One region of the Kitasatospora sp. NPDC051164 genome, then DNA from elsewhere that is predicted to be linked to it. Evidence: riboswitches for the same ligand, from Rfam matches in the RefSeq annotation. Region 1 holds a riboswitch; each other region holds the start of a gene.
What was found. A riboswitch is a leader RNA that binds a small molecule or an ion and turns the genes downstream of it on or off. The one in region 1 is predicted to bind S-adenosylmethionine.
Positions count from the first base shown of each region.

Region 2: another riboswitch for S-adenosylmethionine. It lies ahead of ACIBEC_RS29060 (IclR family transcriptional regulator); the one in region 1 lies ahead of thrC (threonine synthase).
Region 3: another riboswitch for S-adenosylmethionine. It lies ahead of ACIBEC_RS07590 (aminotransferase class V-fold PLP-dependent enzyme); the one in region 1 lies ahead of thrC (threonine synthase).

Region 1 covers NZ_JBITFB010000009.1:2,412-11,848, reverse strand. The annotation lists gene ACIBEC_RS15150 (hypothetical protein) at 1-290, opposite strand, end outside; gene groL (chaperonin GroEL) at 404-2,026, opposite strand; gene ACIBEC_RS15140 (cold-shock protein) at 2,350-2,553, opposite strand; gene ACIBEC_RS15135 (MoaD/ThiS family protein) at 3,094-3,372, opposite strand; gene thrC (threonine synthase) at 3,413-4,693, opposite strand; SAM riboswitch class I at 4,710-4,845, opposite strand; gene ACIBEC_RS15125 (glucosyl-3-phosphoglycerate synthase) at 5,017-5,997, shown strand; gene ACIBEC_RS15120 (trehalose-6-phosphate synthase) at 6,071-7,537, shown strand; gene otsB (trehalose-phosphatase) at 7,524-8,375, opposite strand; gene ACIBEC_RS15110 (DUF3263 domain-containing protein) at 8,417-8,689, opposite strand; gene ACIBEC_RS15105 (cupin domain-containing protein) at 8,756-9,106, shown strand; gene ACIBEC_RS15100 (extracellular solute-binding protein) at 9,191-9,437, opposite strand, start outside.
Region 2 covers NZ_JBITFB010000021.1:85,575-95,011, reverse strand. The annotation lists gene ACIBEC_RS29075 (hypothetical protein) at 1-71, opposite strand, end outside; gene ACIBEC_RS29070 (MBL fold metallo-hydrolase) at 74-1,201, opposite strand; gene ACIBEC_RS29065 (hypothetical protein) at 1,198-4,149, opposite strand; SAM riboswitch class I at 4,347-4,488, shown strand; gene ACIBEC_RS29060 (IclR family transcriptional regulator) at 4,689-5,402, shown strand; gene ACIBEC_RS29055 (threonine/serine exporter family protein) at 5,462-6,715, opposite strand; gene ACIBEC_RS29050 (molybdopterin-dependent oxidoreductase) at 6,783-7,766, opposite strand; gene ACIBEC_RS29045 (helix-turn-helix domain-containing protein) at 8,090-9,355, shown strand.
Region 3 covers NZ_JBITFB010000004.1:115,796-125,232, reverse strand. The annotation lists gene ACIBEC_RS07625 (GntR family transcriptional regulator) at 1-250, opposite strand, end outside; gene ACIBEC_RS07620 (cytochrome bc complex cytochrome b subunit) at 370-2,028, opposite strand; gene ACIBEC_RS07615 (Rieske 2Fe-2S domain-containing protein) at 2,025-3,077, opposite strand; gene ACIBEC_RS07610 (c-type cytochrome) at 3,086-3,895, opposite strand; gene ACIBEC_RS07605 (heme-copper oxidase subunit III) at 4,084-4,704, opposite strand; gene ACIBEC_RS07600 (hypothetical protein) at 5,100-5,525, shown strand; gene trpD (anthranilate phosphoribosyltransferase) at 5,646-6,722, shown strand; SAM riboswitch class IV at 6,830-6,949, shown strand; gene ACIBEC_RS07590 (aminotransferase class V-fold PLP-dependent enzyme) at 7,002-8,366, shown strand; gene ACIBEC_RS07585 (Lrp/AsnC ligand binding domain-containing protein) at 8,380-8,661, opposite strand; gene ACIBEC_RS07580 (rhomboid family intramembrane serine protease) at 8,703-9,437, opposite strand, start outside.

The sequences.
Region 1 (9,437 bases):
CCCAGCTCGGGCTCCACGCTCAGCGCGTGCGGGTCGCCGTCGGCCGCGCAGGCGTCGCACAGCGGCCACCGGCCGTACGCCTCCAGCAGCGCGTCCTGGACGTCCTGGGCGACCAGCCCGAGCACGTAATCGGTGCCGTCCGGCCATTGATCCAGCCACCAGCGGCGGTGGGTGACGGCCTGCTCCACCAGCGAGACGACGGCGGCGTCCGCCACGTCCCGTGCAGTGAGGTCGGCCAGGATCAGGGCCCGGGCGTTGTGCAGGGCGGTCTCGATGTCGTCGGAAGCCATCCGTCCATTCTCCGTGGAAACGTGGGAACGCCGAAACGCCGCGTGGGCGGCCCCCCGAAGGGAACCGCCCACGCGGACGAGGAATCAACCGATCCGATCGAAAGCGATCAGGATCAGAAGTCCATGTCACCGCCCGGCATGCCGCCGCCGGCGGCCGCGGCGGCCTTCTCCGGCTTGTCGGCGATGACGGCCTCGGTGGTGAGGAACAGCGCCGCGATGGAGGCGGCGTTCTGCAGCGCGGAACGGGTGACCTTGGCCGGGTCGATGATGCCCTCGGCGATCAGGTCGACGTAGGTGTTGGTGGCGGCGTTCAGGCCGTGGCCGGCGGGGAGGTTGCGCACCTTCTCCACCACGACACCACCCTCGAGGCCGGCGTTGGTCGCGATCTGCTTGATCGGGGCCTCAAGCGCGACCTTGACGATGTTGGCACCGGTGGCCTCGTCGCCCTCCAGCTCCAGCTTGTCGAAGGCGACACCGGCCTGCAGCAGCGCGACGCCGCCACCGGCGACGATGCCCTCCTCGACGGCGGCCTTGGCGTTGCGGACGGCGTCCTCGATGCGGTGCTTGCGCTCCTTGAGCTCCACCTCGGTGGCCGCGCCGGCCTTGATGACGGCCACGCCGCCGGCCAGCTTGGCGAGGCGCTCCTGGAGCTTCTCGCGGTCGTAGTCCGAGTCGCTGTTCTCGATCTCGGCGCGGATCTGGTTCACGCGGCCCGCGACCTGCTCGCTGTCGCCGCCACCGTCGACGATGGTGGTCTCGTCCTTGGTGATGACCACCTTGCGGGCGGTGCCCAGCAGGTCGATGCCGGCGTTCTCCAGCTTGAGGCCGACCTCCTCGGAGATCACGGTGCCACCGGTGAGGATGGCGATGTCGCCGAGCATGGCCTTGCGGCGGTCGCCGAAGCCCGGGGCCTTGACGGCGACGGACTTGAAGGTGCCGCGGATCTTGTTCACGACCAGGGTCGACAGGGCCTCGCCCTCGACGTCCTCGGCGATGATGACGAGCGGCTTGCCGCTCTGCATGACCTTCTCCAGCAGCGGGAGCAGGTCCTTGACCGAGCCGATCTTGGAGTTGGCGATGAGGATGTACGGGTCCTCGAACGTCGCCTCCATGCGCTCCAGGTCGGTGGCGAAGTAGGCGGAGATGTAGCCCTTGTCGAAGCGCATGCCCTCGGTGAGCTCGAGCTCCAGACCGAAGGTGTTGCTCTCCTCGACGGTGATGACGCCTTCCTTGCCGACCTTGTCCATGGCCTCGGCGATGAGCTCGCCGATCTGGGTGTCGGCGGCCGAGATGGAGGCGGTGGAGGCGATCTGCTCCTTGGTCTCCACGTCCTTGGCCTGGGCCAGCAGCTGGTCGGAGACGGCGGCGACGGCCTTCTCGATACCGCGCTTCAGGGCCATCGGGTTGGCGCCGGCGGCGACGTTGCGCAGACCCTCGCGGACGAGCGCCTGGGCGAGCACGGTGGCGGTGGTGGTGCCGTCACCCGCGACGTCGTCCGTCTTCTTGGCGACCTCCTTGACGAGCTCCGCACCGATCTTCTCGTACGGGTCCTCGAGCTCGATCTCCTTGGCGATGGAGACACCGTCGTTGGTGATCGTGGGGGCGCCCCACTTCTTCTCCAGCACGACGTTGCGGCCCTTGGGGCCGAGCGTGACCTTCACGGCGTCGGCGAGCTGGTTCATGCCACGCTCAAGGCCGCGGCGAGCTTCCTCATCAAAGGCGATGATCTTGGCCATCAGAAGTGGTCCTCCGGGACACGGTCGACTGCTCGGACCAAGGGGTGCCCGCGACGGACGGCCCTGGTGTGCGGGGGTCTTTTCCCCTACCGCTCCCGGGGGCCTCACCGACCCGGTCCGCTGTCACTCTCACGCTGTGAGTGCTAACGCCAATGATTAGCACTCACGGTGGTCGAGTGCAAGCCCAATCGGCAACCCGCGAGCCGTCGCCGGGGGCGCCCGGGGACGCCGCCGGGCCCGCACGACGCGTGTCGCACGGGCCCGTCGAGAAGCGAGTGGTCACCAGCCGTAGGGCCGCGCCGAGCTCCTGGGGTCGGAAGGGGTCAGACCGCGGCGCGGACCATGTCCGCCTGCGGGCCCTTCTGTCCCTGAGAGATCTCGAACTCGACCCGCTGGCCCTCCTCGAGGGTGCGGTAGCCGTCCATCTGGATCGCGCTGTAGTGGACGAAGACGTCCGCACCACCGTCGACCGCGATGAAGCCGTAGCCCTTCTCCGCGTTGAACCACTTGACGGTGCCCTGAGCCATTCCGAACTCCCCTAGTGCTGTGCTGGCCCTTCACGTGCCCGCAGGTCGCGGGCCCGGATTGGTTTGAAGGCCGGCCCGGGGAACCCCCCCTGGGCGCAGCCGTGCACGCCGCAACCCTCCGCACGGGACGCCCAACGGCCTCCGGTGAGCGGGTGATTGCGTCGACCGCCGCTGAATGTATCCGGACCGACGCCCTCTGCAACAGGGTCAGCCGCCGGTAATTCCGCTGAAGCGTCAAGGGACAGCACGGGCTGAATCGGGAAAATCTCGGCATTTAACGCCGGACATAGCGGACGAATTACCCAAATGCCCGCGGCAATTCTGACATCCGCCTGACATGTTTCACGAGCCGGTCTCACCGGCCGGACGCCGCCCCGGCGGAACACCGCGGGTGGCCGCAAGGGAACCCCTGTTCCCAGCCGAGCGACACTCTACTCCGACTCGACTCGGAAATATTCCAGCCGGAATGCAACCGGCCGCCCGCGCATACGGAAAGCGGAATTCCGTACGGGCGGGCGGCCGAATAGCCGGCGTCACGGCTCAGCAGCCGCCGGCCACCGCCGGGATGATCGAGACGCTGGCGCCGTCCTTGATCTCGGTCGCCAGGCCCTCGGCGAAGCGCACGTCGTCGTCGTTCACGTAGACGTTGACGAAACGGCGCAGCTTGCCGGCGTCGTCCAGGATGCGGGCGGAGATGCCCGCGTGGTTCTGCTCCAGGTCGGCGATGACCTCGGCCAGGGTGACGCCCTCGGCGGTCACCTCGGCGGCGCCGCCGGTGTAGGTGCGCAGGATGGTGGGGATGCGGACGTTGGCGCTCATGGCTCTCCTTGCGGGTGGGGCCTCACGGGGCGGAGGTGGTTCAGGCGGACACGAGGCCGGCGGCGCGGAAGGAGTCCAGCGTCGGGCGGATGACGGCGGTCATCCCGGCGTCGGAGACGGCGTCCAGGGTCTTCAGGCCGTCGCCGGTGTTGATCGCGACGGTCTCCTTGGCCGGATCCAGCTGTCCGGTCTCGACCAGCTTCTTCAGCACGCCGACGGTCACCCCGCCCGCGGTCTCGGCGAAGATTCCCTCGGTCCGCGCCAGCAGCCGGATCGCCGCCACGACCTCGGCATCCGTGACGTCCTCCACCGCGCCGCCCGTCCGGCGGGCGATGTCCAGCACGTACGGGCCGTCGGCCGGGTTGCCGATCGCCAGCGACTTGGCGATGGTGTCCGGCTTGACCGGCTTGATCACGTCCCGGCCGGCCTTGAAGGCGGCCGACACCGGCGAGCAGCCCTCCGCCTGGGCGCCGAAGATCCGGTACGGCCGGTCCTCGACCAGGCCGAGCTTGATCAGCTCCTGCAGCCCCTTGTCGATCTTCGTCAGCTGCGAGCCCGAGGCGATCGGGATCACGATCTGCTCCGGCAGCCGCCAGCCGAGCTGCTCGCAGATCTCGAACGCCAGCGTCTTGGAGCCCTCGCCGTAGTACGGCCGCAGGTTGACGTTGACGAAGCCCCAGCCCTCGCCGGCCGGGTCGCCGATCAGCTCCGAGCAGAAGCGGTTCACGTCGTCGTAGTTGCCCTCGATGCCGACCAGCTCGCCGCCGTACACCCCGGCCATGACGACCTTGCCCTGCTCCAGGTCGTGCGGGATGAACACGCAGGACCGGAACCCGGCCCGGGCGGCCGCCGCGCCCACCGCGCCGGCCAGGTTGCCGGTGGAAGAGCAGGACAGCGTCGTGTAGCCGAACGCCCGCGCGGCCTCGATGGCGCAGGCCACCACGCGGTCCTTGAAGGAGTGCGTCGGGTTCCCGGAGTCGTCCTTGATGTGCAGCTGGGCGGTGAAGCCGAGCTCCCGGCCCAGGTTGTCCGCCTTCACCAGCGGGGTCCAGCCCGGGTTCAGGTTGGGCTTGGAAGCCACGTCGGCCGGCACCGGCAGCAGCGGCGCGTAGCGCCAGACGGACGCCGGACCGGCCTCGATCCGCTTGCGCAGCTCCTCGGCGCCCTCGCTGCCGAATTCGTAGGCGATCTCCAGCGGGCCGAAGCACTCCAGGCACGCGAAGTCGGGACCGAGCGGGAATCGGGTGCCGCACTCCCGACAGGACAGCGCGACGGCGGGGCCGAGGTCCACGGAAACAGGTGCGACAGTGTCGATAGCCATGATGGCGAGGCCTCTCTCCTCATCTTCCCCGCGGCGCGGACGCGCCACAGGCCGGAATTGGCACCTGTCCCGCCGGGGCCTGTCGAGAACAGCCGCGCGAGAAGGTTGCCGGGACGTCAACGGGCCGTTCCCTCAGTCCCTCTGGATGAGCTTGTGAAATTGTGGTGGTACTCAGCGGCGACCCCGGCGTGCGAAGGTCCGGCCGCTGTACGAAGACTGTATCCGAAGGCGTCAATCCTGAACGGGACCGTCCGCCACGCGAGATGAGCCGTCCCACCCCACCCGCCGAGGAGACTTCCGTGCCCGCCGAACCGACTCCCGAGCTGCTTCCGCAGGCGGCGTCCTGGCTGCGCCGCCGCTCCTGGAGCGCGGCCGACCGGCCGGTGCGCACCCTCCTCGCGGCCAAGGAACGCACCGGGCGCACGGTCAGCGTCGTCCTCCCCGCCCTGGACGAGGAGGCCACCGTCGGCGACATCGTCCGCACCGTCCGCCGCGAGCTGATGGAACGCCTCCCGCTCGTCGACGAACTCGTCGTGGTCGACTCCGGCTCCTCCGACGCCACCGCCGCCGTCGCCGCCGAGGCCGGCGCCCGGGTCGAGCACCGCGACGCCATCCTGCCCCGGCTGCCCGCCGCCGCCGGCAAGGGCGAGGTGCTCTGGCGCTCGCTGCTGGTCACCCGCGGCGACATCGTCTGCTTCGTGGACGCCGACCTGCGCGAGTTCGACCCGGCCTTCGTCTCCGGCATCGTCGGCCCCCTGCTGACCGACGAGTCCATCCAGCTGGTCAAGGCCATGTACGACCGTCCTCTCGAGACGGAATCCGGTGCCGTCGTCCCGGCCGGCGGCGGCCGCGTCACCGAACTCGTCGCCCGCCCCCTGCTCAACCTCCACTGGCCGGAACTCGCCGGTTTCGTCCAGCCCCTCGGCGGCGAGTACGCGGCCCGCCGCTCCCTGCTCGAACGACTGCCCTTCCCCACCGGTTACGGCGTCGAACTCGGCCTGCTGGTCGACGCGTTGGAGCTGGTAGGCCTGGACGCCCTGGCCCAGGTGGACGTCGGCGTCCGGCACCACCGCCACCAGGACGGCCAGGCCCTCGGCCGGATGGCCGCCACCATCTACCGCACCGCCCTCGAACGCCTCGACCGCGCCCACCGGCTCAAGGCCTCCGCCGACCTCCTCCTCCCGCAGCTCACCCAGTTCACCCGCGACCCGCAGACCCGCGCCTTCACTGCCCACACCCACCCGGTGACCGCCCTGGAGCGCCCCCCGATGCACACCGTCCCCGAATACGCGATCCGCCACTGACCGAGGGCGGCCCCGGGGGAACTGAGGACGGGACCCGGGTTTGCCGCGCCTGACCCACGGCAACATGCCAACCATGGGCGATCTCACGACCGAACGTTCGAGTGCGACCGGCACCGCCCCCGTCCTGGTGGCATCCAACCGGGGACCGGTGTCGTTCAGCACCGCCGACGACGGCACGCTGACCCTGCGGCGCGGCGGCGGGGGCCTGGTCTCCGGCCTCTCCGCGATCGACGACCCGAACGCGGTCTGGGTCTGCGCCGCCCTGGGGGAGGCGGACCGCAGAGCCGCCGAGCAAGCCCCCCGCGGCCGCCTCGACCTGGCCGGCCACGACGTCGGCGGGCAGGCCGTCCGGATGCTGGCCATCGACCCCGAGACCTTCGCCCGCGCCTACAACGGCGTCGCCAACTCCACCCTCTGGTTCGTCCACCACCTGCTCTACGCGACCCCCACCGCGCCCTCCTTCGACGCCGCCTTCCGCACCGAATGGGCCGCCTACCGGGCCTACAACGCCGCCTTCGCCGAGGCCCTGGCGGCCGAAGCCGCCCCGAACGCCGCGGTCCTGGTCCAGGACTACCACCTCTCCCTCACCCCGGCCCTGCTCCGCGCAGCCCGCCCCGACCTGCGGATCGGCCACTTCTCGCACACCCCCTGGGCCCCGCCCGAGTACTACCGGCTGCTCCCCGACGACGTCGCCCGCGCCGTCCTCACCGGCATCCTGGGCGCCGACCGGGCCGGCTTCCTCACCGAGCGCTGGGCCCGCGCCTTCGCCGCCTGCTGCGCGGACCTCCTCGATGCCACCGTCGACCACGAGGCACTCACCGTCACCCTCGACGGCCGCACCACCCGCCTCGGCGTGCACGCCCTCGGCGCCGACGCCGACTTCCTGCGCGAACGCTCGCACCGCCCCGACGTCGACGAACGCCTCGCCGCCCTGCGCGAAGCCGTCGGCGACCGCCGCACCATCGTCCGGGTCGACCGCACCGAGCTGAGCAAGAACATCGTCCGCGGCCTCCAGGCCTACCGGCACCTGCTCCGCACCCGCCCCGAGTGGCACGACCGGGTGGTCCACATCGCGTTCGCCTACCCGTCCCGGACCGACCTGGCCGAGTACCGGAACTACACGGCCGCCGTCCAGGACCTCGCGGAAGAGATCAACGACGAGTTCGCCACCCCCGCCTGGCAGCCGCTGATCCTGCACGTCAACGACGACTTCCCGCGCTCCCTCGCCGCCTACCGCCTGGCCGACGTGGCCCTGGTCAACCCCATCCGGGACGGCATGAACCTGGTGGCCAAGGAAGTCCCGGTGGTCTCCGACCACGGCTGTGCCCTGGTCCTCTCCCGGGAGGCGGGCGCCCACGCGGAGCTCGCCGACGACGCCCTGACGGTCAACCCGTACGACGTCATCGCCACCGCCGACGCCCTGCACGCCGCCCTCACCATGCCCGAGGAGGAGCGCGCCGACCGCACCAAGCGCCTCGCGGCGGCGGCCACCGCACTCCCCCCGCAGCAGTGGTTCCTCGACCAGCTCAACGCGCTGTAAGCGCCTCCCCCAGCGATTCCAGCAGCGCCACCACGCCGGCCGGGCCCGGGACCACCAGGTCCGCCCGGTCGGCGAGTTCGCGCACCGGCGCGTCCCCCACCGCCCCGCTGCACACCAGCAGCCCGGCCACGCCCTCGCCCCGCAGCTTCTCCACCGCCGCGAAGGCCGCCACGTCCCCCAGGTCGTCCCCCGCGTACAGCACCGAACGGGCCCCCCGCTCCCGCAGGAACCCGGTCAGCGCCGCCCCCTTGTCCACCCCCGGCGGCCGCAGCTCCAGCACCAGCCGCCCGGGCTCCACCACCAGTCCGTACTCGGCCGCCAGCTCCCCCACCGGCGCACGCAGCAGCTCCAGCGCCTCCTCGGGCGCCGCCGTCCGCCGCGTGTGCACCGCCACCGAGCGCCCTTTGTCCTCCACGCCCGTCCCCGCCGGCGCCCCGGCCCGCGCCAGCACGCCCGGCAACACCTCCCGCACCCCCGCCACCCCCGGGTGCACCTCCGGCGCCGTCACCTCGCCGTCCTCCCACCGCTCGGCCCCGTAGTGCCCCAGCACCACGACCCCCGGCACCCCGGCCAGCCCGCCGTACTCCACCGCCAACAGCGCCGGCCGCCCCGTCACCACCACCACGGACCGCACCGACGACGCCAGCACCCGCAGCGCCCCCGCCACGCCCGGGTGCGCCCTGGCCCGGCTCGGGTCCGCGACGATCGGCGCCAGCGTCCCGTCGAAGTCCAGCCCGATCACCGCCTCCCGGGGCGCCCGCAGGATCGCCCGCACGCCCTCCCGTCCGGCCTCGGTGCCCGGCGCCCACGTCTCTTCGAATCCCAAACCGAATCCCATACCGGGGCACATACCCCCGGCCCCGGCGCGGAACGCCCGGCTCAGCGCGCCTCCCTCCGGGCGGCCCGCACCCGCCGCAGCCGGTTCACCAGCACCGGCGCGTGCGCCAGCGCCTCCTCCCGGTCCAGCAGCGCGTTCAGCAGTTGGTAGTACCGCGTGGAGGAGAGGCCCAGCTCCTCGCGGATCGCCCGCTCCTTGGCGCCCGCCGTCCGCCACTGCCGCCCCTCCAGCGCCAGCACCGCCCGGTCCCGCGCACTCAGCTCGCCCACCGCACCCACCTCCACACGCCTGAGCCCGCCACTACGGAGTGTCATTCTCCCGCGCGACCCCGACACACACTGCTCGCCCCACCGCTCCCCCGCCGCCGCTAACGTCGCCCCATGACCACGCCCAGCTTCGCCCTGCACATCCCCGCCGCCGACCTCGAACCCGACCCGCTCGACCCGTCCCAGATCGTCTCCGGCGCTCCCGAGGTCACCGGCAGGGTCCTCGCCGAGTCCGCCGACGGCCGTCAGCTGCGCGGCATCTGGCAGATCACCCCCGGCGTGGTCACCGACGTCGAGGCCGACGAGATGTTCGTGGTGCTCAGCGGCCGGGCCACCATCGAGATCGAGGGCGGCCCGACCCTGGAGGTCGGCCCCGGCGACTGCGCGGTCCTGCGGGAGGGCGACCGCACCACGTGGACGGTCCACGAGACCCTCCGCAAGGCCTACGCGATCACGCTCCCCTGAGCGGCTCTTCTGCATGAAGACACGTCGAGGCCCGGCCCGGGAACCCCCGGGGCCGGGCCTCACCGGCCGGGCCCTCCGTACGGTCTACTTGCGGACCCGCGCCGCCTCCTGCACCGCCGCGTCCTGCAGCCCCCCGAGCACCACCTTCGGGTCCCCCGTCGCGGCCTGCCCGATCCCCGCCTTGATCCGGTTGCTGACCTCGCCCCACGCCGGGTCCCCGAACGGGTAGAAGCTCGCGTTGGTCAGCCCGACCGCGAACTGCTTGAGGTCCGTGTGCTTCGGGTCCGTCGACATCTGGTCGAAGGCGTCCTGGGTGACCGGCAGCAGGTTG
Region 2 (9,437 bases), on a different contig from region 1:
AGCAGGGCGCCGATGCCCCACATGGTGGCGCGGTAGCCGCCTCCGGAGAGGGCTACACCGATGCTGGTCATGATCAGACCTCCACGGTCGTGCCGGTCGCGGGCGCCGCCGGGTAGACGGCGGTGTAGTGGCGCTCGCGCTGCTGCGCGGCGTCGGCCCACGGTTCCGTCGTGCGGCTGCGGTAGTTGAAGACGAGTTCGGCCGGAGCGGCGCCGCCGTCCTCCGTGCTGCCGTCCGCCGCGTCGAGGTGGTCCACCGCCGCGATCATGCGGTCGATCGCGGCCGCGTCGGGGTGGTGGAACTTGTCGCCGTTGGTCGAGACGAGGAATCGGCGGGTGTCCAGCCGGGACAGCAGGCCGTCCGTGGTGTTGGCCGCACTGCCGTGGTGCGGGACCTTGAGGGCGCCGACCGTGAGCCTGGTCCCGCCGAGTTGCTTCAGCAGCCGGTCCAGACCGCGCCCGAGGACGTCCCCGTGGCTGTCGCCGGTGAGCAGCAGCCGGTGTCCGTCGTGCTCCAGCAGGAAGGCGATGCTCGAACCGTTCGGCACGGAGGTGTCGAGCCGTTCGCCGCCGAGGAGGTCGGTGGCGAGGCCGCGCAGGTTCTTCCGCTGGGCCAGGAGGGCGAGGGCCTGGTCGGGGTCGCCGGGGGTCATGCCGAGGCTCCTCACCGTCCGCCCCCACTCCCGCAGCAGCGCGTCCAGCTCGGGCCGGCCGGGGGAGAGCAGGGTCGCCCGGGCGCCGCCGGGCAGTTCGGCGGTCGGCAGCGCTCCCCGGTCGGCGAGGCAGAGGGCGGGCGGTGCCTTCCCCGCGCGGGGAAGCCCGAAGGCGGCGTTCCAGGAAAGTTTCTGACGGTCGATCAGTGCCTGGACCATCTCGCCCTGGGCGGCGCCGAGCAGGTCGGCCCGTTCGGATACCTGCGGCCAGCCGTTGAACCAGACGTCGTCGATCGCGAGGTTCAGCGCGGCGCGGTCCTGTAGGAGGCGGACGACGCCCTCGATGTGGTCGCCGTCCACATGGGTCACGACCAGGACGTCCAGGTGGCGGCTGCGGGCCGGCAGTGCCTTCACCCGGGCGAAGACCGCCGGGTAGACGGGGCTCGGGCCGCCGTCGACCAGCATGCGGTGGACGGCCGTTCCGCTGCCGGGCCATTCGACCCACAGTGCGTCGCCGTGTGCGGCGGGCAGCATCTCGATGGTGATCACGATCCGCCTCCCGGTGCGCCTTGAGGTGCGGCTTCCGGTGTGCCACCACCACCAACTCCACCTCCACCACCCCCACCGCCGACCGCTGCCGGCCCGTCGTCGGTCACTGGCGGTCGGTTGCCGACCAGCCAGCGGGCGTCGCCGAAGGCCACGACTGCCATGGCCAGCGTGCAACCCCGGAGGAGCAGCTGCCGCCGGATGTCGCGCACCAACTCGCCGATGGTCAGGTCCTCGCGGGTGTTCCCGGCGAGCATCACGCCGGCGATGCCCGCCATCACCGCCGCCTGGCGACCGAGGGTCGGTACCAGCGTCCCCACCACGACCGGGGCGCTCTTCTCCAGGAACCTCGCTGCCACGTTCTGCCAACTGACGTCCTCCTGGGCGGTGTTGCAGCCGAGCAGCATGACGACCGGGCCGACCTCGTGAGAGTGCAGGTCGGAGACGATGTCCCGGCGGTCGATCAGGAGCGACGGCAGTTTGCTCGCCCGGCCGATCTCCAGGACCGGGGTCGCCCCCTGGTCGTGTCCGTGGTGGGGAACGGCCAGCAGCAGCGGGGGACCTTCGGTCTTGACCACCTGCCGCCAGCGTTTCCAGCTGTCGGCCGTGTGCAGGGCGTCGGGTCCGAATGAGTCCAGCAGGGTGCCGACCGCGTGGTCCCGGTCCGCCTTGCGGACGATCCTGCTCGCCGCGAAGAGCGCGCCGTCGACCGGGCGCAGCGTGCTGCGGGTGCCCTGCGGGGCCTGTTCGACCACGCTGCGGTCGAGCTGGGCGCGCTCCACCCGGCGCTCGATCACCATGCGCAAGCCCCAGAAGCCGAGCGGGCAGATGGTCCTGCGGCTGAGGACGCCGGAGCGGTCCGGGCGGCGGCAGGAGCAGGTCCCGGTTTCGAGGGCGTGCTGCCAGCCGTCGCAGAGCTTGGCGGTGTCGGCGGGATACCCGTAGTCGTAGACGAACTCCAGCGGCCAGAGTTCGGCCGTCTCGGCCGACACCAGCTGGAGCGACGCGGCGTCCTTCAAACCGCTGCACCCCTGCTGCTCCAACTGCTGGTAGAGGGAGCTGCCCTGCTGGGCGAGGCCGCGGAGCAGGGCGACCGGTGTGGGTGAGCCGGGGCCGGGGCCGGGGCCGGTGGCGGGGCCGGTGGCGGCGGCGTCCTCGTTCACGGACTGGTTGAGCAGGCCCCGGATTCCGGCCCGGAACCGGTCGAGATCCGGGATCCGCACCGGGCCGTTCTCGCCGGTGCCGACCACCAGGACCTCGTCGCTCACGATCCGGATCGTCGCCGAGCGGGCGTCGGTTGCCGCGCTGTCGGCCGCGTCGCCCGCGCCCGCGCCCGCGCTCGCGTCGGTGTCGGTGTCGTCGTGCCGACTCGGCGGTTCGGCGAGCGAGTCGTACGCTTCGCCGTTGATCGCGATCTCCCGCCCGTCCACGGGGTCGTCGGACGCCGCGACCGGGCCGCTGATCACCAGCCGCTGCAGCTGGCGCTTGCGGTAGTAGACGCGCGCGGTGCACCGGATCTCCCGCTCCTGGGCGCCGACCGTCACCGGGAAGACGGCCTCGCTGGAGGCGCCCCGCCGGGGCAGGAAGACCTCCACGGGCTCGTGGAGGAGTGCCTGGTCCCGCTCCTCGTCGAAGGTGACCGTGAGGCGCGCCGCCCCGCCCCGGAACTCCAGGCCCTGCTCGGGGAACGCGGACGCCATCTGGTGCCACTCGGCGCTGTGCGGACCCACCCGGAGGTGGATCTCGTTCACCGCGCCGGCGTGGAAGGCGTGCAGGAGCCGGTTGCCCGTCTGCTGGTCGCTGACGAGTGCCTGGAGGTAGCGGTCGTTGGTCACGCCGGGCGCCGCTCCGGCCTGGCGGACCTCCCGGACGGCGTCGGCCACGACCCCGCCGAGTCGTATCCCGTTGAACCGGACGCCTGCGGCCGCGCGGCGGATCCGGTCGGTGAGGGCCGCGAGCGGCGGCCGCCGGTCGGAGAGACGGAGGTCGTCCGCCGCTTGCCCGCCGAGGCCACCGGCGTACGGCTCGGCCGAGCCACCGGCCGGCAGCTCGGCCGGCTCGACCGGGGGTGGCGGCACCGCGGGGGCCGGGGGTGGCTCGACCGCGGCCGCCAGGCCCTCGGCCACCGCGTGGTGCTCGGCGAGCCCGGGGTGGGCCACCGTCAGCCAGGAGCCGGCGCGGCCGGCCGCTTCGTCCAGGGCGAGGTTCTCGGAGAGATGGCGGACGAACCGGTCGAGCCAGTCGACCGCGCCGGTCGCCGAGAGGTCCGCGACGACCCAGCCGGAGGCGTCGAGCCTACGCGCGGCCGCGTCGAGTTGGGCCAGCTGGTGCGGGTCGGGCGGCTGTGGGGCGCACCAGGCCAGGCAGACGGCGCTGAGGCCGCCGCCGACCGTCAGCGCGTCGAACTCGGCGGCGCCGGAGACGGCCAGCACGTCGCAGTCCCCGTCCTGCTCGCCGAGGGTGTACACGTCGATGACCGGAGCTACCTCCGCGTCGTGGTCCAGCACGGCGAACAGGCCCTCGGCGGCCTCCGTCGTGACGGCGCAGAGGCGCAGCGGCCACTGCCAGCGGGGCTCCGGCTCCAGGGTGTCGTCCGCGATGAAGACCGCGCCGACCGCGGGACGGGCCTCGGCCAGGCGCGTCGCCAGCGCGTGCCGGCTCCGGTGGGGCACCCCGTACAGCGTGAGTCGCACCGGTCCGGCCGCGCTGCCCGCGGCCTCGAACCAGCTGTAGCCCAGTTTCACCTGCAGCCAGCTGTCCTCCGCGAGCCGCGACAGGAGGTCGGGGGACCAGTGCCACTGCCACGGCTGCGCGGAGTCCGGCAGGTCGCCTGGGTCGACGAAGTCGTTGTAGCCCCGCGATCCCGCCCCGGCCGCGACCGGCGGGTCCAGCACGCCCGCGACGGCGAGGGCCTCCGGGGCGATGGAGCGGATCTCGTTCAGCTGTGTCATGGGAGACCTCTGGAGTGTCTCCGGGGGGAGGTCGGCCACCGCTCAGGCCGGAACTCCCGACTCCTCCACTCTCCCACGAATCGGGCCCACCGGAGGGCCCGCCGGGGAAGGCCCGGTCGGCGGGCCGCCCGCCGCTGCCTGCGCGTGAGGGGTGGAGGTTTGACGTGCTGCCCGGGGAGTCTTGTATGGTTCCTCGCGAATCATCCAGAGGGGTGGAGGGACCGGCCCTACGAAGCCCCGGCAACTCCCCGGTCGACCGGCGTCCGAAGTACGCGCCGTGCCGTCCGGGATCAGTGCCAACTCCGGCCTGTCGCCACTGTGGCGCGGGAAAGATGAGGAGACACGGTGCTCTCTGTGCTGTCCTTCGCCCGGGCGCTTCCCGCCCCGGCCCTTTCGCGTACCCGTCTCGTGCCCGGCGCAGGCAATCGGCCGACTTCTTCTCCGGCCTGTCCTCGCTGACCACCCCCGCTCCCCGCCCGGAGCCTCCGTGAGCAGCGCCGACCCGCCGCTCACGGGATTTGAGACGGAGTATCCATTCCATGGACAACACGAGCGGCGTCGGTGTGCTCGACAAGGTCACCTCGATCCTTGCCACCCTGGAGGCCGGTCCCGCCACCCTGGCCGGACTCGTCGCCGCCACCGGCCTGGCGCGGCCCACCGCCCACCGGATCGCCGTGGCACTCGAACACCACCGCCTGGTCACCAGGGACATGCAGGGCCGGTTCATCCTCGGCCCGCGCGTCTCCGAGCTGTCGGCGGCCGCCGGCGAGGACCGCCTGCTGGCCGCCGCCGGCTCGGTCCTGACCCACCTGCGCGACGTCACCGGCGAGAGCGCCCAGCTCTACCGCAGACAGGGCGAGGTCCGGATCTGCGTGGCCGCCGCCGAGCGGCTCTCCGGCCTGCGCGACACCGTTCCGGTGGGCATCACCCTCCCCATGAAGGTCGGCTCCGCCGCCCAGGTCCTGCTCGCCTGGGAGGAACCCGAACGCCTCCACCGCGGCCTGCAGGGCGCCCGCTTCACCGCCACCGCGCTCAGCGGCGTACGGCGCCGCGGCTGGGCCCAGTCCATCGGCGAACGTGAACTCGGGGTCGCCTCCGTGTCCGCGCCCGTCCGCGGCCCGTCCAACCGGGTCGTCGCCGCGGTCTCGGTCTCCGGTCCGATCGAACGGCTCACCCGCCACCCCGGTGCCCAGCTCTCCCAGGCCGTCACCGAGGCGGCGCACCGCCTCACCGAAGCGCTACGCCACTCCTGACCGGGTTCGTCGGCCGCTCCTCCTCGCCCCGCTCCTCCCCGTCCCTCCCGCCGCCCGGCTCACGCCCGAGGCTGCAGGACGGGGAGGGAGGGGCGGGGGATCCGGCTGATCACCGAGCCGATCAGGGTGCCGATCGACACCCCGAACACCGCCGACACGGCCGCCAGCACCGGCTGCGCGCCGTTGCCGACCTCGATCTGCGCGGTGTTCAACAGGCCGAAGGAGCCCGGCACCACGATCCAGAACGCCGGAAGGTAGAGCACCTGCCAGAGCGGACCGCCCGGCACCCAGTGCACCAGGGTGGCCGCGACCGCGGCGGAGACCGCCCCGGCCAGGCCGCCGATCGCCGCGCCGTGCACCGATCCCACCACCACCTGGACGGTGACGCTGACCGCGATCACCGCGACGATCCACGGGATCGCCGAGGGCGGCGTGTTGACGTTGACCACCACACCGGCCACGGCGATCGCCAGACCCAGCCCGATCACCCACCAACTCGGCTTGACCACCTGCACATTGGCCAGCGCCGTGGCCGGCATGCCGATCGCGCTCGCGGCCGCCGCCACCCCGGCGAGGAACAGCGCCAGCTGCACCGCGCCGGACACCAGCCGGGCCGTACCCGCGCTGGCCGCACCCGCGGCGATCTCCGACAACCCGGTGACCAGCAGCCCGCCCGGCAGCAGGATCGCCAGCGTTGCCACGATCGTCCGCAACGAGCCGTCCAGCAGCGAGGCCCGCGCGAGCGACAGGACCAGCAGTGCGACCAGGAACCCGGCTGTGACGGGCAGCAGCGGCCGCAGGTACGGCAACCGCCGTGCGAGCACGGTCAGCCCCGCCACGACCAACGATCCGAGCCCGGCCGCCAGCACGTTCGCCGCGACCGGCTGCAGGAAGAGGCAGACCCCCACCCCGACCGGCAGCGCCCCGAGGTCCGCCACCCACGCCGGCCAGCGGGCCGGCGCCCGCCGGATCCCGTCCAGCTCGGCGAGCGCCCGGGGCCCGTCGAGCTCACCCGCGCGCAGCCGGTGCACCAGATGGAGGACGGCGGCCGTCTGCTCGAACCGCAGCGCGGCGCCGACCGGCTGGAACCGGGTGGCCTCGTCCGCGCCCAGGGCGACGAACAGCCCGTTGGTCAGGGCCGCGACCCGCGCCTGCGGAGCCCCCAGCGCCCGCCCCAGCCCGCGGAGCTCCTCCTCGACCTCATGGACGGGCAGACCGCCGCCCAACAGGGCCTCACCCAGTTCGAGCAGCAGCCGCAGGAGCGGGTCGGGCGGGGCGCCGGCGCCCTGGACCGATGGAGACTTGCTAAACATGGCAGGTATCGTCCCATCCCGCCCGGTTCGGTCCGCCTGTGCCCCGGTCTGTGCGCTTCCCCAGCGATCACCGCCCGGCCGGGCGCGCGCCGACCCCGGCGGACTCCCGCGCCTCGGCCACCACGTGCACCTCGTGGACGGCGTTCCGGTCCCCGGTGAGCGGCTGGACCCGCCCGGCGGAGTCGGTGGCCCGGCAGCGGACGCGGTGCGGGCCCGGGGCGAGGTCGCACCGCAGGCGGAAGCGCTGCCAGGTGGGGTCGGGGCCGCGCCCGTCCAGGGCGGCGGGCTGCCAGTCGGCGTCGTCCACGGCGACCTCGACGGCCGTCACCTCGGTGGAACTCCAGGCGTAGCCCGCCACTTCACAGCTCCCGGCCGGAACGGACTGCCCGTCCCGCAGGGTGAGCAGCTTGCTGCTGACGTCCTTCTCGCGGACCGGCTGAGCCTCGCTCTCGCCGGGCAGCGTGCGGACGTACAGGCGGGTGGTGAAGAGGTGCTCGGGGCGGTCGGCGGCCAGCACGATCCTGGTCAGCCACTTGACCGAGTTGGTGCCGAACATCCGCGGCGCCACCGCCCGCAGCGGGTACCCGTGGTCGGGGGGCAGCGGCTCGCCGTTCATGGTGTGCGCGAGGAACACCTCGGAGCCCGCCTGGTCGAGGGGCAGGTCCTTGAGGTAGTTCACGCCGCTCTCGCCCGCGAAGGCGCCGTGGTCGGCGCCCTCCAGCCAGACGTGCCGGGCCTCCGGGCGCGGACCGGCGAGGTCCAGCACGGCGGCGAGCGGGACGCCGACCCACTCCACGTTGGTGACGGCGCGGGTCGGCACGTGGGGGCGCAGCGGGTTGCCGAAGCACTCGTGGACGGCGGTGAAGCGGGTCTGTGGCAGGCCCCGGAGCGCGTGCAGGTCGAGCCGCAGGGGCCGCTCGACCAGGCCCTCGACGGTGAGCGAGAAGGTCGCCGCCTCGAGCCGCGGGTGCGGCCCGAGGTGGTTGCGGATGAAGACGTCCTCGACCGGGGTGATGAAGAGGTCGGGCGTCTCCGGGTCTGTCCTGAACATGCGTCACACTCTCGGATCGGCAGCGTTGTCACCGGGACCGACCGTACAAGGAGGGACTGACAGTCGGGCGGGATGTGAGGCCGGGGTGAAGGTCGCGGGTGGGGCCGGTGATCGATCGTTGATCGGGCGTAGACGGCGAGCCTGGAGCATCGGGAACCGGAGGGAACCGGTTCGGAGGCCACAGCCTGACCACCGGGGCTCGTACGGCCGAACCACGGGCCGCGCGGGTGCCCAGTGCTGCTGCCGCCGCCGGCCCGACCTCAGGAGCAGTCCGGACCACGAAGGGCAGACGAGGCATGGACGGCGGGCAATCGGTGCAAGCGGTGAGAACGGCGGCGGGCTTCGGCGAGCTGCTGCGGCTACGGCGCGAGCGGATCGGGCTGACGCAGCAGTGCCTGGCCGACCACGCGACCCTCAGTGTGCGGGCGATCCGGGACATGGAGAGCGGCCGGGTGCGCCGGCCCCGCAACGAGACCGTCCGGCTGCTGGCGGACGCGCTGCGGCTGGAAGGCCGCAGCCGGACGGACTTCGAGGAGGCCGCCCGCCGGCACCAGCTCGCCGCCGAGTCGGTGGCCGAGCCGGCCGCCCCGCCGGTGCCGCGCGGGGCGATCGTCGGCCGGGAGATGGAGACCGAGGTACTGGCCGACGCCTTCGCCGTGCACGGGGACCGGCTGGTCTCGCTGGTGGGACTCGGCGGGGTGGGCAAGACCCGGCTCGCGCTGGAGGTGGCCCGCCGGCTGCACCTGTCCGCCCGCTGGTCGGTGCGGTGGGTGGACTGCGGCGGTGGCCCGCAGCCCTGGCGCGGCCTGCTGGAGGACATCGTCCGGCACATCGGCGACCGGCCCGCCCTGCTGGTGCTGGACGGCGCCGACGGCGGGGTGGACGCCGGGCAGTTGGACGGGCTGTTCCACCACTGCCCCGGGCTGCGGGTGCTGATCACCGCCCGGGAGGCCCGGCCGCTGCCCGGAGGCCAGGTCATCCCGCTCGCGCCGCTGCCCGTCCCGGCCCCCGAACTCGACACCGATCCGGAGGCATTGGCGCAGGTCGGCGCCGTCCGGCTGCTGCTCTCGCACCTGTGCCGGCTGCGCCCCGGCTACACCCTGGAGCGCTCCGAGGCGCCCGCGGTCGCCGAGCTCTGCCGCCACCTGGACGGCCTGCCGGGCGCGTTGGAGCGCGCGGCGGGGTGGGCGCTGGTGCAGTCCACCGCCCAGCTGGTGGCCCGGCTGGGGGCCGTCCCGTTCACGCTCGCGGCGCCGCCGCTGGTGTTCGGCGCGCGCGGTGACGTGCGGGACGAGGTGGAGCCGGCCATCCGGACACTGTCGGAGCGTCAGCGCGCCCTGCTGGCGGTGCTCGTGGACGAGCCCGGGGACTGGTCGGGGGAGGACGCGGCGGCGCGCAGCGGCTGGGCGCTGCAGACCTGCCTGGCGACGGTGCACGAACTGCTGTCCCGCGGGCTGATCCGCAGTGTGCCCGCCCGTGACGGCGTGCGCTTCACGGTGCTGAACCTGTGCCGGCGCCTCGTCCGGGAGGAGCCCGGACTCCGGCTTCCGACGGCCGGGGACGTCCCACTGCTGGCCGTCGCGGGCTGAACCGCCGTGAGCCGGCGGGCTGACGATGCGGTGACTCCCCGGCCGGGCATCCGCCGGCGTCGATTCTGCCGCTTTTTGCCGC
Region 3 (9,437 bases), on a different contig from region 1:
GCGCGGTGTCCCCGGCGGCGGCGATCAGCGTGCCGCGCCGGCCGTGGGTCTCCACGATGCCGTCCGCCTCCAGCTCCCGGTAGGCCCGGGCGACGGTGCCGGCGGCCAGCCCCAGTTCCTCGGCCAGGGCCCGTACGGTGGGCAGCTTCAGCCCGGTCGGCAGGTCCCCGGTACGGGCCAGCTCCGCGATCTGGGCGCGGATCTGCTCGTACGGGGGAGTGGCGGACGCGGAGTCGACGGACAGCTGCACGGGAAGCTCCTGAGGGCGAGGGCGACGGCGGGTACGGAACCGGAGGATACGGAAAAGCCCGAGGGCCGCCGACCAGATGAACTCTGGTCAGCGGCCCTCGGGGTGACGCGGGTACGGGATCAGTGGTGGCCGTGGCCGCTGGTGATCTCGTGGTGCTCCTCGGCGGTCGGCTTGGGGATCTGGCTGCCCTCGCCGTAGAAGCCGCGGGACAGCTTGGCCCGGGTGCGGGTGACGACGCCGGCCTTGCGGGCCACGCCGTTCTCGTCCGTCTGGGCCGGCAGCTGGACCGGCTGGATCTGCTCGTGCGCGGTGAGCTTGTGCAGGTCCTTCTGCGGCAGCTGGGCGTGCACCTCGATGAACTCGCCGTGCGGCAGGCGCTTGATGACACCCGTCTCGCGGCCGTGCAGCACCTTCTCCTTGTCACGGCGCTGGAGGCCGAGGCACCAGCGCTTGGTGATGATGAAGACGATCACCGGGACCGCGAAGAAGCCGACGCGGACGAAGTAGGTGATCGCGTTGAGCGACAGGTGCAGGTGGGTGGCGAACAGGTCGTTGCCACCACCGATCAGCAGCACCAGGTACAGGCTGATCCAGGCGGCACCCAGGGCGGTGCGGACCGGGGCGTTGCGCGGACGGTCCAGGATGTGGTGCTCGCGCTTGTCGCCGGTGATCCAGCCCTCGATGAACGGGTAGACCGCGATCGCGACCAGGACCAGCGGGAAGATCATCAGCGGGACGAACACACCCAGGTTCAGGGTGTGGCCCCACAGGCTGATCTCCCAGCCCGGCATGACACGGATCAGGCCCTCGGAGAAGCCCATGTACCAGTCCGGCTGGGCGTCGGTGGACACCTGGTCGGGACGGTACGGTCCGTACGCCCAGATCGGGTTGATCGAGGCGATCGCCGACATGGCGGCGATGATGCCGAACACCAGGAAGAAGAAGCCACCGGCCTTGGCCATGTAGACCGGCATCAGCGGCATGCCGACGACGTTCTTCTCGGTCTTGCCCGGGCCCGCCCACTGGGTGTGCTTGTGGTAGAAGACCAGGATCAGGTGCGCCACCAGCAGGCCGAGCATGATGCCCGGGATCAGCAGCACGTGGATCGTGAAGAACCGCGGGATGATGTCGGTGCCGGGGAACTCGCCCCCGTAGAGGAACATCTGGACGTAGGTGCCCACCAGCGGGACGGCGAGGATCGCGCCTTCCATGAAGCGGATACCGGTACCCGACAGCAGGTCGTCCGGCAGCGAATAGCCGAAGAAGCCGTCGAACATGCCCAGGACCAGCAGCAGGAAGCCGAAGACCCAGTTGATCTCACGCGGCTTGCGGAACGCGCCGGTGAAGAACACGCGCATCATGTGCACGAGCATCGCGGCCACGAAGACCAGGGCGGCCCAGTGGTGGATCTGACGGATCAGCAGACCGCCGCGGACCTCGAAGCTGATGTTCATCGTCGAGGCGTACGCCTCGGACATCCCGATGCCCTTGAGCGGCACGTACGAGCCGTTGTAGACGACCTCGGCCATCGACGGCTTGAAGAACAGCGTCAGGTAGACGCCGGTCAGGATGATGATGACGAACGTGTAGAGGCAGATCTCGCCCAGCATGAAGGACCAGTGGTCCGGGAAGATCTTCCGCAGGTTGGCCTTGGCGAGGGAGTAGATCCCCAGCCGGCCGTCCGTCCAGTCAGCTGCGGCTTCCCACTTGTTGGTGGGCTTGGCACGCGTGCTGGAAGGCTTGGCGGCACCGGTGGTGGTGCTGCTCGCGCTACTCATCGAGCACGCTCCCAGAAGCTCGGGCCGACAGGCTCCGCGAAGTCGCCGGTGGCGACCAGGTTGCCCTTGTCGTCAGTGGTGATCTTCAGCTGCGGCAGGGGGTGACCGGCCGGGCCGAAGATGACGCGCGCGCCGTCCGCCAGGTCGAAGGTCGACTGGTGGCAGGGGCAGAGCGCGTGGTGGGTCTGCTGCTCGTACAGGCTGATCGGGCAGCCGACGTGGGTGCAGATCTTGGAGTAGGCGAGGATGCCCTCGAAACCCAGCTCCCTGGACTTGTCGTCCTTGATGTCGTCCGGCGCGATGCGCACCAGCATCAGGGCGTCCTTGGCGATCCGCTGCTGGAAGTCCTCGTCGTGCGTGGACAGGCCCTCCGGCATGGCGAAGGTCAGCGAACCGATGGCGATGTCCTCGGGCTTCATCTGCTGCAGGGTGTTCATGTTGACGAGCGGCAGCGGCTTGGCCGGGGTCGCCTCCTTCCAGCCGGTCTCCTGGAGCTTCTTCTCCGGGAGCGGGCCGAGGTCGCGGAGCAGGACCACGCCGGAGAGCGGGACCAGCGCCATCGAACCGATGAGGGTGTTGCGGATCATCTTGCGGCGGCCGAAGCCGGACTCGGCGGCACCGGTCTTGAACTGGTCGATGACGTCCGCGCGGACCTCGTCGGAGGCCTCGATCGGGTGACGCTCGGCCGGCAGCTCGACGTCCGACATCAGGGTGCGGGCCCAGTGGACCGCGCCCGCGCCGATCATGAAGAGGGCGACGCCCAGGGTCAGGCCCAGCGCGAAGTTCATCGCGCTGACCTTGCCCAGCGGGAAGATGTAGACGATCTTGTCCGGGTCGATGGCCACGTACGAGGCGATGAAGCCGACGGTGGCGAGCATCGAGATCACGAACATCAGCGACACCTGGCGCTCGGCCCGCTGCGCGGCCCGCTCGTCGATGTCGGTGCGACGGGGCTCGTGGGCCGGCAGGCCCGGGTCGGCGAAGGGGTTGCCGTGGTCGGCGACCTCGCCGGCGGAGCCGTGCGACTCCGGGAGCTTCTCTTCTGACATGTCGTGGCTCATGACTTCTTGGCCTTGGTGGTGTGGGCGGCGACCCAGATCGCGACCGCGATGAGCGTGCCAAGACCGAAGATCCAGCCGAACAGGCCCTCGGTCACCGGACCGAGGCTGCCGAGCGTGAGACCGCCGGGGTTGGGCTCTTCGCTGGTGGTGTGGCGGACGAAGGCCACGATCTGCTTCTTCTGCTCCTCGGGCATGGTGGTGTCCGGGAACGACGGCATCTGCTGCGGGCCGGTCTGCATGGCCTCGTAGATGTGCTTGGCGTCCACGCCCTCCAGCGACGGGGCGTACTTGCCCTTGGTCAGGGCACCACCCTGGCCGGCGAAGTTGTGGCACTGGGCGCAGTTGGTGCGGAACAGCTCGCCACCCTTGGAGATGTCCTCCGGGTTGGTCGAGGTGTACTGCTCCTCCTTCGGGGTCACCGGGCCGGGACCGAGGGAGGCCACGAAGGCGGCGAGCTGGTCGATCTCGGCCTGCGTGTAGATGTTCTTCTTGCGCGGCACCTGGGCGCCGGGCTGCTGGGCCGGCATGCGGCCGGTACCGACCTGGAAGTCGACGGAGGCGGAGCCGACGCCGACCAGGCTGGGACCGTCACTGCCGCCCTGGCCGTTCAGGCCGTGACAGGAGGAGCAACCGACGGCGAAGAGCTTCTTGCCCTCATCGATCGCGAGCGACTGCGCGGCGACGTCGGCCTGCGCCTTGTCGGCGGGAGCGAACGCGGCGTACAGCCCCCCGGTTGCCGCCAGGGCGAGAAGTAGGACGACCAGCGCCGCCAATGGGTGGCGCCGTCGTGCGGAGAGCTTTTTCACGGAATAACCCCGGTGTCAGGATCTGGTCGACTGGTGGGTGCACCCGGCGGCCGGTCTGGCCGGCACGAGGCTGCCTGTCTAAGGGCTGCGCGCGCGGTCGGTCGGTGGGAGCGTCGGCACCGGCAGAAGCGGCCCGTCGCCGGTGAGGGCGGGGGCCGCAGCCGGTGGCCAGCGACCTGATCAGCTGGTTACTTGATCAGGTAGATGGTCGCGAACAGGCCGATCCACACGACGTCGACGAAGTGCCAGTAGTACGACACGACGATCGCGGCGGTGGCCTGCTCGTGCGTGAAGCGCTTGGCTGCGTACGTCCGTCCCAGGACCAGCAGGAAGGCGATCAGACCACCCGTCACGTGCAGGCCGTGGAAGCCGGTGGTCAGGTAGAACACCGTGCCGTACGGGTCGGAGGACAGCGACAGGCCGTCCTTCTTGACCAGCTCGGTGTACTCGAAGACCTGGCCGCCGATGAAGACCGCGCCCATCATGAACGTGATGATGAACCACATGCGGAGCTTCTTCACGTCACCGCGCTCGGCGGCGAACACGCCGAGCTGGCAGGTGAGCGAGGAGAGCACCAGGACGGTGGTGTTGACCGAGGAGAACGGCACGTTGAGGGCGTGAGCCTTCTCGGTCCAGAACTCGGCTCCCTTGACGGAGCGGAGCGTGAAGTACATCGCGAAGAGGGCCGCGAAGAACATCAACTCGGAACTGAGCCAGACGATCGTTCCGACGCTGACCATGTTCGGCCGGTTGACCGATCCGTGCGCGTGCCCGGTTTCTACTGCTGTTGCTGTCGCCACGACGGACATTATGTCGGTCCCTTATTCCGTCTTCACGCCGGGGGGTGTCCCTCGGAGTGTCCGGTGCGTGCGGTATGCCCGCTTGGGGGGCGACGGGGTGCCCGGATGGGGGCTGAGCAGCGGCGTGTCCCTTTTCTGACGGTTCCTCGGAGCAGCCTACGACCCCGTTGCCCGGCGCGTCGCCGCACGGCCGGAGTAGCCGCGGGAGGTAGGGGGAGAGGCCGGGGTCGGCCGTACGGGTGGACTGGGCGGGCCCGGGTGACGGGCCGTCCTCCAGGCGGGTGAGCCCAGGGCGCGGCGCCTTGAGCAGGAACGTGCGCGAGGGGCCCTCGGCGGAGGGTGATCGGGAGTAGCATCCGGATCAGGCGAACGTGGTCCGGATCACACTTGAGGGAGCAGGGTCCATGGCGTACACGACCGATGAGACGCTCACCGTCCTCGTCTACAGCGACGATCGCAACACCCGCGAGCAGGTGCTGACGGCGCTCGGCCGCCGGCCTGCCGAGGATCTTCCCGAGCTGTCCTACCTGGAGTGCGCGACCACCCCCGCGGTGCTCAAGGCACTGGAGAAGGGTGGCGTGGACCTCTGCGTGCTGGACGGCGAGGCGGTCCCGGCCGGCGGGCTGGGGCTCGGGCGCCAGTTGAAGGACGAGATCTACGGCTGCCCGCCGGTGCTGGTGCTGATCGGCCGGCCGCAGGACTCCTGGCTCGCCGCCTGGAGCCGGGCCGATGCCGCGATCTCCCGACCGGTGGACCCGGTGGCGCTGGCCGAGGCGGTCGCCACCCTGCTGCGGGCACGGCTGGCGAAGCGGGCTCCGGCCGGCCGCTGAGCGGCGGTGTCTCAGTACTAGAGAAGACAGGGCCGTAGGCGCCCCGCCGCTGGATAGGCTGGCTCCCAACCGTACGGACGTCCCCCGGAGCGGGGGAACCGACAACAGCTGGAGTCAGCCATGGTGAACGTGAACCCTGCGAACGGCGGTAGCGACCCCGCGCAGGTGGTCCGCTCCTGGCCGGACATCCTGGCGGCGCTGTTGCGGGGGGAGGACCTCGACCGCTCGGCCACCGCGTGGGCCATGGACCGGATCATGAGCGGCGAGGCGTCCCCCGCCCAGGTGGCCGGCTTCATGATCGCGCTGCGGGCCAAGGGCGAGACGGTCGACGAGGTCACCGGTCTGGTGGACGCGATGTACGCGCACGCCGAACCGCTGGAGATCCCCGGCCCGGCGGTGGACATCGTCGGCACCGGCGGCGACCGGGCGAAGACCGTCAACATCTCCACGATGTCGGCGATCGTCGCGGCGGCCGCCGGCGCCAAGGTGGTCAAGCACGGCAACCGGGCCGCCTCCTCGTCCACCGGGTCCTCGGACGTGCTGGCGAAGCTCGGCGTGGCGCTGGACCTCTCCGCCCGGCGGGTCGCCCAGGTCGCCGAGGAGGTCGGACTCACCTTCTGCTTCGCGGCGAAGTTCCACCCCTCGATGCGGCACGCCGCCACCGCCCGGCGCGACCTCGGGGTGCCGACGGCCTTCAACATCCTCGGCCCGCTGACCAACCCGGCCAAGGTCACCTCCCACGCCATCGGCTGCTTCGACACGCGGCTGGCCGGGCTCATCGCCGGCGTGCTCGCCCGGCGCGGCTCGACGGCGCTGGTCTTCCGCGGCGACGACGGGCTGGACGAGCTGACCATCACCACCACCTCGCGGGTGTGGGTGGTGCGCGACGGGGTGGTCACCGAGACCTCCTTCGACCCGCGGGAGGTCGGCATCGAACTGGTCGGCATCGAGACGCTGCGCGGCGGGGACCCCGCCTACAACGCCGAGGTCGCGCGCCGGCTGCTGGCGGGCGAGCGCGGGCCGGTGCGGGACGCCGTCCTGCTGAACACGGCGGCGGCGCTGGTCGCGCTCGACCTGGGCGACGCGCCGCTGGTGGAGCAGCTCGCGGCGGGCATGGCGCGGGCGGCGGAGGCCATCGACTCGGGCGCCGCGCAGGACCTGCTGCGGCGCTGGTCGGAGGCCACCAGCCGGAGCTGAAGCGGTAGTTGGGAGCCCGTGCCGGTACGCCGGCGCGGGCTCCCCGGCTGTCCGGATGGTGGATGCCCGTTTGACCACCCGCTGGACCCGACCTAGAGTCTTCGGCAGGTCATGAGTGACAGCGCCAAAGCCCCAGCTTGCTGTCCGGCAACCCTCCGTCCGTGGCGGGGTGCCCTGGGTGAGGACCGGGTCGCCACGGCAAACCGTCCGTGCGGCAAGCGCGGACGCCCGACGACTTGGCACTCCCGGGGTCCCATACCCCCGAAGGAGTGCATCCTCATGTCTCTCTCCACCGAGATCGGCACCCCCCTCGCGGTCCTCGGCGCCGACGTCCAGGTCCCGCTCGCCAGCGGTGACAAGGTCGGCTACGCGGCGCTCGACTACGCGGCCAGCGCGCCGGCGCTGCAGCGGGTGTGGGACGACGTCGCCGCCTACGCGCCGTACTACGGCAGCGTGCACCGCGGGGCCGGGTACCTCTCGCAGCTGTCCACCGACCTCTTCGAGCAGAGCCGCCGCACCGTCGCCGAGTTCCTCGACCTGCGCGAGGGCGACCAGGTGGTCTTCACCCGGGCCACCACCGACTCGCTCAACCTGCTCGCCGCCGCCGTTCCGGCCGGCACCCGGGTGTTCGCCTTCGAGACCGAGCACCACGCCTCGCTGCTGCCCTGGGCGCACGCCGGACTGGGCGTCACCTACCTGCGCGCGCCGCGCTCGCGGGCCGAGGCGGTGGCCGCCCTGGACGCCGCGCTCACCGAGGCGCCCGAGGGCCCCAAGCTGCTCTGCGTCACCGGCGCCTCCAACGTGACCGGCGAGCTGTGGCCGGTCGCCGAGCTGACCGAGACCGCGCACCGGAACGGTGCCCGGGTGGTGCTGGACGCCGCCCAGCTGGCCCCGCACCACCGGGTCTCGGTGCGCGAGCTGGACGTCGACTGGATCGCCTTCTCCGGCCACAAGATCTACGCGCCGTTCGGCGCCGGGGTGCTGGCCGGCCGGGCGGACTGGCTGGACGCGGCCGAGCCGTACCTGGCCGGCGGCGGAGCGACCCGCACGGTGGCTCGGGAGACGGACGGCTCGGTGGCCGTGCAGTGGCACACCGGCCCGGCCCGGCACGAGGCCGGTTCGCCGAACGTCATCGGCGCCTACGCGATCGCCTCGGCCTGCCGGGCGCTGAGCGAGGCCGGCTTCGACGCGCTGGAGGCCCGCGAGCGGCAGCTGGTCGACCGGCTGACTGCGGGGCTGGCGCGGATCCCCCAGGTCAAGGTGCTGAACCTGTTCGGCGCCGGCTCCGCCCGGGTGGGCGTGCTGTCCTTCGTCGTCCGGGGCTGGAACAGCTCGCACTTCTCGGCCGCGCTGTCCGCCGAGTACGGCATCGGGGTGCGCGACGGCCTGTTCTGCGCCCACCCGCTGGTGCGGACCCTGCTCGGTGACGAGGACACCCCGCCGTCGGAGTGCGGTGCGCCGGAGCCCTCGCTGCCGGGTGAGCGCAGCCTGAACGCGATCCGGGTGAGCTTCGGCGCCGGGACGCCGGACGAGCACATCGACCGCTTCCTGACCGCCGTTCGGGAGCTGGTCACGGACGGCGCGGCCTGGAACTACCGCAACGAGGGCGGGCGTTGCGTCGTGGACACCCGCCGGGAGGGCTGAGGCCCCGGCCCCGCTACTCGTCCAGGCCGAGGGCGAAGGCGGCTTCCAGGTCGTGCTGGGAGTAGGTGCGGAAGGCGATCTGGGTCTCGGTGTGGGCCACGCCCGGGACCTTGTTGAGCCGGCCCGGGATGACCTCGGCCAGGTCGTCGTGGCGGCGCACCCGGACCATCGCCACCAGGTCGTATCCGCCGGTCACCGAGTAGACCTCGCTGACGCCCTCGATGGCGGCGATGGCCTCGGCGATCTCCGGGATGCGGTCGACACTGGTCTTGATCAGGACGATGGCGGTGATCACTGTTCGGGCTCCTTTGTGGGGTGCCGCCAGCGTATCGGGCGTCAGCCGGGTCGTCGCGAGGGGTGGCGAACCACCGTGCAGGTGTAGAGGAAGCCGGCCGAGAAGCCGATCACGTGGACCAGGTAGGCCACCCCCGGGCCCGCCGAATGCACCGACCACCACTGCAGGGCGAACCAGAGGCCGAGCACCAGCCAGGCCGGGAAGCGCAGCGGCAGGAAGAACAACAGCGGGACGAGGGTGGTCACCCGGGCGCGCGGGTGCAGGCGCAGATAGGCGCCCAGGACGGCCGAGATCGCGCCGGAGGCTCCGATGAGCACCCGGGTGGAATCCGGCGCGTGCGCCTCGGCGAGCGCGAAGCCGTACGTGGCCAGGCTGCCGGCCGCCAGGTAGAAGACGGCGTACCGGGCCCGACCCAGCCGCCGTTCGACGGTCGGGCCGAAGACGTGGAGGAAGAGCAGGTTGCCGAGCAGGTGCAGCCAGCCGGCGTGCAGGAAGAGGCCGGTGAGGGCGGACAGCGCCGGGTGCTTGCCCGGGGTCGGGGCGGCCGGGCAGCCGGGGACCGGGTCGGGGGCCTCCGTCAACTGCGCGGCGGTCAGCGGCCGCCCGGTCAGCAGTTCGGCCGGGACGGCGCCCCAGCGCTGCTCGTACCGCTGCTCCGCGCAGACCCGGGCCTGGCCGGGGCCGTACAGCGGATTGAGTCCGGCGGCCGGGCCGAGCAGGAAGACCAGGGTGTTGACCGCGATCAGGGCGTAGGTGACCGCCGGGGCGGCCGCCTC